Regions from separate parts of the Pseudomonas sp. 3A(2025) genome, predicted to be linked through region 2. Evidence: predicted binding sites of a transcription regulator. Region 2 holds the regulator's gene; the other holds the start of a gene.
What was found. Region 2 encodes FliA, which starts transcription of late flagellar genes. Its sites were predicted from a motif close to CTAAAGTTTNNNNNNNNNNNGCCGNTAA; they were not measured.
Positions count from the first base shown of each region.

Region 1 (4,105 bases), on a different contig from region 2:
GGCATTGACCGAGCGCCCGGTTTCGCTGGACGCCTCGGAGGTTTTCACCGACAGATCACGAATATTGACCAGATTGCGGTCGATTTCACGCGCCACCTGGGCCTGTTCTTCGGCGGCACTGGCGATCACCAGATTACGCTCATGAATGGCGACGATGGCCAGGTTGATCTCTTCCAGCGCCTGGCCGGTGGCTTGCGCACTTTGCAGCGTGTCATCCACCTGGCGAGTGCCGCCCTGCATGGCTTGCACGGCCTGCTGCGTGCCGTTCTGGATGGTCGAGACCATCTGCTCGATTTCCAGGGTCGAGGCCTGGGTGCGCCCGGCCAGTGCCCGAACTTCATCGGCAACCACCGCAAAGCCACGCCCGGCATCACCGGCCCGCGCCGCCTCGATGGCAGCATTGAGCGCCAGCAGGTTGGTCTGCTCGGCAATGGCACGAATCACATCCAGCACCTTGCCGATTTTTTGCGACTCCTGAGCCAGCTCGCCGATGTTGGTGGACGCTTGCTGCATGCCCTCGCCCAGCGTACGAATAGTCGACAGGGTGTGCTGCACCTGCCGATTGCCGCGCTCGGCAATGCGTTGCGAGTCATCGGAGACCTGCGAGGTGGACACCGCATTGCTGGCCACCTCTTCCACCGCGGCGGTCATCTCGTTGACCGCCGTGGCGGCCTGTTCGATCTCGTCGTGCTGCTGCGCCGTTTCGCTCAGGCTGCGCTGGGTAATCTGGCCGACGTCATTGCTCGACTGGCCCAATTGCACGGCAGTCTGGTTGATCAGGCCCAAGGCCTCACGCAGATTGTGCTGCATACGCGCCAGCGCTTCGATCAGTTGCGCCGGCTCGTCCTTGCCTTGCGCCTGCAAGCGATGGGTGAGATCGCCGTCGGCCACCGCGCGGGCCAGATCGATGGCCTCACGCAGCGGCCTGACGATACTGCGGATCAAACCCCAGGCCAGCACGCAGGTCAGCACCAATGCCAGGCCGAGCACCAGCGCAGACCACAGCCGGGTGCTCTCGTAACGCTCGGTGGCCTGGGTATTGGACGCTGCGCTTTCTTCGATATTGATCCGCAGCAGCTCGGAAAACAGCTCGCCGGTCTTGTTCGAGGCATCCTGAATGCCGCCATTGAGCAGGTTGCGCATCTCGTCCAGGCGGTTCTGGCTGGACAGGTTGCGGTATTCGTCGAGCAGACGCCGGTAGTTGCCCAGCGTGGTCAGCATGTCGTTGAACGCGGGCTTGCCCTGCTCGGTCACGACCTTCTGGTAATTCTGCATCGAGGTGTCCAGTTGCCCGATCAGCACCTCAAGACGCGCCAGGGTCGGGGTCAGCACCGCAGGTTCGCGATTGAGCATCATGCGCAGGGTAATGACCCGGATCCCCAACTGGTTATCGCGAATCTGCGCCAGCGAACGGCTACCAGCCAGGGTGACCTCTTCGGTATGCACCAGCGCACTGCGGATACTTGAAGCATTGTGCATACCGAACAGGCCGAGAAATACGACCAGGGCAGCGATAAGACCGAAACTCAGGCACGCCCGGGTAGCGATGCTCATGTGGTTGAGGCGCATGGCAGATCCTTGTGAAGCACAGAGGGAAGATGCCTTTATTATCGGGAGCGGCTGACCGGGCTTTAACAGGAGATGACTGTATAAAGGCGGTTTTGTGCGAACACCGCCCAGTACTGCAATTTAACGGGACGACACCGGCGTCAGCACCGGCAAGCCTGCGAACAACGCCAGCAGGTTGTCGGCCACCAGGCGCACCGAGTCATGCGACGCCTCCGGCGAAAGCCCGGCGACATGCGGGGTCAGCACCACGTTATCGAGGATCTTGAAGGCATCGGGCACCGAGGGCTCGTCATCGAACACATCCAGCGCCGCACCGGCAATGCTGCGCGCCTGCAAGGCATCGAGCAGCGCCGCGGTATCGACCACGCTGGCGCGGGCGATATTCACCACATAACCCTGCGCCCCGAGCGCCTTGAGCACTTCGGCATCGACCAGATGCCGGGTATCGGCGCCACCCGGCGTGGCCAGCAACAGGAAATCGGAGTCTCGGGCCAGTTCCAGCACCGAGGCGTACCAGGCGTATTCGCAGTCCTGGCGCGGGCGGCGGTTGTGGTAGCCGATACGGATATCGAAGGCCGCGGCGCGCCGGGCAATCGCCAGCCCCACCGCACCCAGACCGACAATGCCCAGGCGTTTGCCGGCCAGTGACGGGCACATTGCCTTGCGCCACTCGCTGCGGCGCACTGAGGCATCAGCTTGCGGGATGTCGCGCACCACGGCCAGCAACAAGGCCAACGCATGGTCGGCCACGGTCGGCGCATTGACCCCGGCACCATTGGTGACCTGGATACCACGTGCTTCGGCGGCCGGAACATCGACCTTTTCATAACCGGCACCGCTGACACAGATAATGCGCAGCTTTGGCAAAGCGTCCATTTCTTCGGCAAAGAAACCCAACGGCCCACGGGTCACCACCGCCTCGATCTCATCGGCATGCCGGGCGATGGTGTCGGCGCGCAGGGCGGCGGTCGGTGCGCGCAGCAAGCGAAACCCGCTGTCTTCCAGAATCGGCAGGTATTCGTTGAGGTTTTCGACCAGCACCAGCACTGTCGTTGTCATGGGGAGTTGTCCTTATGCCCTGAGAAAACGCCGACAATACCACTGATGCTGATCAGCCTTGGCGCTTGGCGCGGTACATCGCCTGATCGGCATGGCGGAACAACTGCGCAAGGTCAGTGGCGTCTTGCGGATAGCGGGCAATGCCGATGCTCGAAGAAATAGTCCAGCGCCGCCCCTCCAGTTGCATCGGCACTTGCAGGGCGCTCTGAATGGTCTGCGCCACGCGTGCGGCATCGGTGTCGGCCTGCACCCGCTCCAGCAACACCACAAACTCGTCGCCGCCGATACGCGCCACCGTATCGCTGCTGCGCACGCTGGCCTTGAGACGCCTGGCGACTTCTTGCAGCAGTGCATCGCCGGCAGCATGGCCGAGGGTATCGTTGACCTGCTTGAACTTGTCGAGGTCCAGATACAGCACCGCCAGTTTGTCGCCATGGCGCTGCGCATGCTCGACCGCGCCTTGCAGGCGCTCCTGTAGCAGCATGCGGTTGGCCAGGCCGGTGAGCTGGTCGTAGCGCGCCATCGATTGCAGCCGCTCGTGCAACTGATTGCGCTCGATAGCTGCCGCCACCTGACCGGAAACGAACTGCAGCAGCGCCTGATCGTGCGCGGTGTAGGCCGGACTCTCAGGCGTACCCTTGACCATCAGTGCACCGATGATGCCGCCGGCCGTCTGCAAAGGAACACCCAGCCAGGCCGGCGTTTGATCGGCACCGGACAACGACGGCTCACCGCTGCGCACCACTTCATAAGCCAACGCCTGAACACTGGAATGATCGTCCTGCTCATCGACGTGATAGGCGAACGTCAACACATCGCGGCGCGGCCCATACAACGAAATCGACAGGTTGCGCGCCGGCAGCAGAGCCTCCAGCACCTGATGGATACGCTGAAACAGGCACGGCAGCTCATCACAGCCATTGGCCGCTTCGGAAATCTGCAACAGGCTCACACGCAAGTTATCGGCGCGCTTCAATTCGGTGATGTCGCGGGCCACGGCAATGCGCAAGTGATCGACCTCCGACCAGCGCGCCGACCACATGATGTGCACCACCTGACCGTTCTTGTGCAGGTAGCGGTTCTCGAAATGCAGCTTGGGCTGGCCCGACATTATTTCCCGCGCGGCCGCCACTGTGCGCTGGCGATCGTCGGGATGAACCAGACGCAACATTTGGGTACCAATCAGTTCCTGGGGGGTATAACCGAAGATGCGCTCGCACGCGGCGCTGACGTAGACATAGCGTCCCTCTGTGTCTACTACGCAGATCGCGTCCATGAGCATATCGACGAAACCTTCCAGAGCCCGGCAAGCGTTGTTTTCCATAGGACATACCTGGGAAAGTGGGACGTTCACGCGCTCGACTCATTTGCCACACAAACTGAGCGGGCACGATACTGCCCATCATGGTTCTACTATTGCATGCATTGAAGGCTTCAGGCCATCACCGCTTGCCGGATAGCATCATTTTTACACTGA
Region 1 is NZ_BAAILM010000031.1:49,234-53,338, reverse strand. It holds gene ACYP2A_RS11465 (methyl-accepting chemotaxis protein) at 1-1,569, opposite strand, end outside; gene ACYP2A_RS11460 (2-hydroxyacid dehydrogenase) at 1,690-2,628, opposite strand; gene ACYP2A_RS11455 (diguanylate cyclase domain-containing protein) at 2,681-3,952, opposite strand.
Region 1: the regulator FliA is predicted to act here: its motif matches at 1,608-1,635, upstream of ACYP2A_RS11465 (methyl-accepting chemotaxis protein).

Region 2 (5,674 bases):
TGGGGGTGATTCTGGCCGAGGCCGAGATTTACCCGGACCGCGAGCTTGCGATCAACCCGGGTCAGGTCTATGGCACGCTCAACGGTATCAGCGCCCGCGATCCGGCCTTTGGTCTGGAAGCGGTATGGATCGAAATCAGTCAGCGCAGCCAGGCGCAGTCGCTGGGCTACACCGTGGTCGATGCCAGTACGGTCGTGGCGACCCACCTCAACCAGATCCTCTATAAGCACTCGCATGAGCTGATCGGCCACGAAGAAGTCCAGCAGTTGATGCAATTGCTGGCCAAAAGCTCACCAAAACTGGCTGAAGAGCTGGTGCCGGGTGTGCTGTCGTTGTCGGGTTTGCTCAATGTGCTGCAAGCCTTGCTCACCGAGCATGTACCGGTGCGTGATATCCGTACGATTGCCGAGGCCATCGCTAACAATGCGTCAAGGAGTCAAGATACCGCCGCTTTGGTCGCGGCAGTGCGTGTCGCGTTGAGCCGCGCCATCGTTCAAAGCATTGTAGGAATTGAGTCCGAGCTGCCTGTCATCACACTTGAGCCAAGGTTGGAACAAATCTTGCTCAATAGTCTGCAGAAGGCCGGTCAGGGTCAGGAAGAAGGCGTTCTTCTTGAACCGAGCATGGCCGAGAAGCTCCAGCGTTCGTTGATCGAAGCCGCCCAGCGTCAGGAAATGCAAGGGTCGGCAGTGATTCTGCTGGTAGCAGGCCCCATCCGGGCCATGTTGTCGAGGTTTGGACGGTTGGCTGTACCGAACATGCATGTTCTGGCTTACCAGGAAATTCCTGACAACAAGCAAGTCACCATCGTAGCGACTGTCGGGCCCAACGGCTGAGGTAGTGAGTCATGCAAGTTAAGCGATTTTTCGCCGCCGATATGCGTCAAGCCATGAAACTGGTTCGCGATGAGCTGGGCGCCGAGGCGGCCATCATCGGTAACCGGCGCATTGCCGGTGGCGTCGAGCTGACTGCTGCCCTGGACTACAAGTTGTCCGCCCTGGCGCCGCGCGTGCCGAACATGGAGCTTGAAGACGAGCTGCGCAAGACCCAGTCGCGTATCGTCTCGGCCCAGGCCGAACTTGAAAATCGCACCGACACCGATGCGAACAACAACCTTCAGCTGTTCTCCGGCCTGCCGCTCAGCGCCGCCGACACGCACATCGAACCGACGCTTGAAGAGCCGCCACGGCCCGCTGCGCCACCGCCATTGTCGACCGCCAGCGAAGCCGCAATCGGCCAGCGGGTGTTCGAATCGATGTGCTCGGAACTCAACGGCCTGCGCGAGCTGCTCGAAGTGCAGCTCGGCTCGCTGGCCTGGAACCAGATGCAGGGCAGTCGCCCGCAGCAGGCCAACCTGTGGCGCCGCTTGCAGCGTATCGGCCTGTCGGGTCCGCTGTCGCGCGACCTGCTGGGCATGATCCCGGACATCGAAGACCCCAAGCAGGCCTGGCGCATGCTGCTGGCGTACCTGGCGCGGATGATCAGCGTGCCGGAAATCGAGCCGCTGGAAGAGGGCGGTGTCATTGCCATGGTCGGCCCTGCCGGCATGGGCAAGACCACCACCCTGGCCAAGCTGGCGGCGCGTTATGTGCTCAAGTACGGCGCGCAGAACATCGCACTGGTGAGCATGGACAGTTTTCGCATTGGCGCCCAGGAACAGCTCAAGACCCTGGGGCGGATTCTCAATGTACCGGTCACCCACGTCGACCCGGGCCAGTCGCTGGCCCAGGCACTGGAACCGTTGATTCGCAAGCGCGTCGTGCTGATCGACACCGCCGGCCTGCAAGCCAGCGACCCGGCGCTGCGCCTGCAACTGGAAAGCCTGGCCGGGCGCGGGATTCGTTCACGTAACTACCTGGTGCTGGGCACTACCAGCCAGAAGCAGGTGCTGACGGCGGCCTATCACAGCTACAAGCGCTGTGGCCTGGCCGGCTGCATCCTGACCAAGCTGGATGAAACCGCAAGCCTTGGCGAAGTGCTGAGTCTTGCAATCAGTCACGAATTGCCCGTGGCCTATCTGACCGATGGGCCACGTATTCCTGATGATCTGCATTTGCCGCGTCGTCACCAGTTGGTGAGCCGGGCAGTCAGTGTGCAGATGCAGGATGAGCCGAGCGAAGAGGCCATGGCCGATATGTTCGCCGACCTGTATCACACCCCTGGCAAGCAGGTGGGGTAATTGATGGAAACGATTGGAAAGTCCCTGCATCTCTGGTCTGCCAGGCATTGTTCGTCCGCGAACGTGCAGTCCGTAATGTGGTTTCGGTCTACGCATGACAAGGTAATGAAATAACATGGGCAGCATGCATCCCGTACAGGTTATCGCCGTGACCGGCGGCAAAGGTGGCGTCGGCAAGACCAACGTGTCAGTGAATCTCTCACTGGCGCTGGCCGAGCTTGGGCGACGCGTCATGCTGCTCGATGCCGACCTTGGCCTGGCCAATGTCGATGTCCTGCTGGGCCTGACTCCCAAGCACACCCTGGCCGATGTCATCGAAGGCCGCTGCGAGCTGCGCGATGTGCTGTTGCAGGGTCCTGGCGGTGTGCGCATCGTGCCGGCCGCCTCCGGTACCCAGAGCATGGTGCATCTGGCGCCTGCCCAGCATGCCGGCCTGATCCAGGCGTTCAGCGAGATTGGCGACAACCTCGATGTACTGGTCATCGACACCGCGGCCGGCATTGGCGAATCGGTGGTCAGTTTCGTGCGCGCAGCGCAGGAAGTGCTGCTGGTGGTGTGCGACGAACCGACCTCGATCACCGATGCCTATGCCCTGATCAAACTGCTCAATCGCGATTACGGCATGAACCGCTTTCGGGTTTTGGCCAATATGGCCCAAAGCCCCCAGGAAGGACGCAACCTGTTTGCCAAACTGACCAAGGTTACCGACCGTTTCCTTGATGTGGCTCTGCAGTACGTCGGCGCCGTTCCCTATGATGAGTGCGTACGCAAGGCCGTGCAGAAACAGCGCGCCGTCTACGAAGCATTCCCGCGTTCCAAGTGCGCTCTGGCGTTCAAGGCCATTGCCCAGAAGGTCGATACCTGGCCTCTGCCGGCCAACCCGCGCGGGCACCTTGAGTTCTTCGTCGAACGGCTTGTTCACCAGACCAGCGCAGCGGGACCTGTTCAATGACAGCCAGCGGTTATCAGATGTACAGCAAGGCTTCCAGGAATTCGCAGTACGAACTGATCGAGCGCTATGCGCCGTTGGTCAAGCGTATTGCCTATCACCTGCTGGCACGGTTGCCCGCCAGTGTGCAGGTGGAAGATCTGATCCAGGCCGGTATGATCGGCCTGCTGGAAGTGTCGACCAAATACGATTCGAGCAAAGGCGCCAGTTTCGAGACTTATGCCGGTATTCGCATTCGCGGCGCGATGCTCGACGAGGTGCGCAAAGGTGACTGGGCGCCGCGTTCGGTGCACCGAAATACCCGTATGGTCAGTGACGCGATCCGCAGCATCGAAGCAAAAACCGGCCGCGACGCTAAAGATCATGAGATTGCTGCCGAACTCCAGTTAAGTCTGGATGATTATTACGCTATCTTGAACGACACCTTGGGCAGCCGCCTGTTCAGCTTCGACGACCTTTTGCAGGACGGCGAGCATGACGGGTTGCACGAGGATGGCGCCAGCGCTTCGCTGGAGCCGTCGCGGGACCTTGAAGACGAGCGCTTCCAGGCCGCGCTGGCCGATGCCATCGCCAATCTGCCGGAGCGTGAGCGTCTGGTGTTGGCGCTGTATTATGACGAAGAGCTGAACCTCAAGGAGATCGGTGAGGTCCTGGGGGTCAGCGAATCACGGGTTAGCCAGTTACACAGCCAGTGCGCCGCGCGTTTGCGAGGGCGTTTGGGGGAGTGGCGCGCGCGCTGACCGGCTGTGCAAGGCGTCATGTGTCGAGTACCCAGACAAGGCAGGAGCCTGTCAGCAAACCCTTGGGGGAGCTGTTTCAGGCGCTTTGGCCGTGTCCATGTGCCCGGTATGTGAAGGCTGCAAACGGTCAGTAATGTGCTGTGCCAGTATTGAGTGAACAGCGGGTCCGGGAGCCGGGCTCGTTCAGGACTGCTTGGAGGTCGAATTGGACAAGAACATGAAAATCCTCATCGTTGATGATTTCTCAACGATGCGGCGGATCATAAAAAACCTGTTGCGTGATCTGGGGTTCACCAACACCTCGGAAGCCGATGATGGCCTGACCGCGCTGCCGATGCTGCAAAGCGGCGGTTTCGATTTTCTGGTCACCGACTGGAACATGCCCGGCATGTCCGGCATCGACCTGTTGCGTCAGGTGCGCCAGGACGAACGTCTGAAGAACATCCCGGTATTGATGGTGACCGCCGAGGCCAAGCGCGAGCAGATCATCGAGGCAGCCCAGGCCGGTGTTAATGGCTATGTGGTAAAGCCTTTCACCGCCCAGGTACTGCAAGAAAAGATCGAAAAGATCTTCGAGCGCGTCAATAGCTGATGCATGCCGCGAGGGCGCTATGGACAACAACGATTCACTGGGTGACTTCGAGTCGACCCTGAAGAGACATGCGCATGAGCTCGTCGCCAGCCTTGAAAAAGGCAAGTTCGGCGATGCAGTGCAATTGATCCATGAGCTCAACCAGACCCGCGACCGCGGCCTGTATCAGGAAGTGGGCAAGCTGACGCGCGAATTGCACAGTGCGATCGTCAACTTCCAGATCGATCCGCATATGCCGCAAGCCGAAGAGGTGTCGCAGATCACGGACGCCACCGAGCGCTTGTCGTATGTTGTGCGCCTGACCGAAGGTGCGGCCAACCGCACCATGGACCTGGTGGAGCAAAGCACGCCGTTGATGAACAGCCTCAGCGACGATGCCAAGACCTTGAGTGCCGATTGGGGGCGTCTGATGCGCCGCGAGATCGGTGCCGCAGAGTTTCGCGAGCTGGCCAAGCGCGTTGAGAGCTTTCTTTCTCGAACCGAAAAGGAAAGCCACAGCGTGGCGACCAACCTCAACGATATTCTGCTTGCTCAGGACTACCAGGACCTGACCGGTCAAGTGATCAAGCGTGTCACGCAACTGGTCACGGAGGTTGAGAGCAATTTGCTCAAGCTGGTGTTGATGGCCAGCCATGTCGATCGCTTTGCCGGCATCGAACATGATCGTGAAGCACTGTTGGCGGAAAATAATCCGAAAAAAAATCTCGCCCAAGGTGAAGGTCCGCAAATTCATGCCGATAAACGGGAAGATGTCGTTTCCGGTCAGGATGATGTGGACGACTTGTTATCGAGCCTCGGCTTCTAGGTCTTGACGGTTAATTTTAGGGAGCACCCCCATGAGCTTCGGCGCCGATGAAGAGATCCTTCAGGATTTTCTGGTAGAGGCCGGCGAGATTCTCGAGCAATTGTCCGAACAGCTGGTCGAGCTTGAAAGTCGACCCGATGACGCAGACTTGCTCAACGCAATTTTTCGCGGTTTTCACACTGTTAAAGGGGGCGCCGGCTTCCTCCAGCTGCATGAGCTGGTGGAGTGCTGCCACATTGCCGAGAACGTGTTCGACATCCTGCGCAAGGGTGAGCGGCGCGTAGACTCTGAATTGATGGACGTGGTCCTCGAGGCACTGGACACCGTCAACAGCATGTTCGGCCAGGTGCGCGAGCGTAGCGACGTTACGCCTGCCACCCCCGAATTGCTGGCGGCACTGGCACGTCTG
Region 2 is NZ_BAAILM010000030.1:49,439-55,112, reverse strand. It holds gene flhA (flagellar biosynthesis protein FlhA) at 1-836, shown strand, start outside; gene flhF (flagellar biosynthesis protein FlhF) at 848-2,179, shown strand; gene fleN (flagellar synthesis regulator FleN) at 2,295-3,131, shown strand; gene fliA (RNA polymerase sigma factor FliA) at 3,128-3,868, shown strand; gene ACYP2A_RS11080 (chemotaxis response regulator CheY) at 4,086-4,460, shown strand; gene ACYP2A_RS11075 (protein phosphatase CheZ) at 4,480-5,265, shown strand; partial or broken gene ACYP2A_RS11070 (chemotaxis protein CheA) at 5,297-5,674, shown strand, end outside.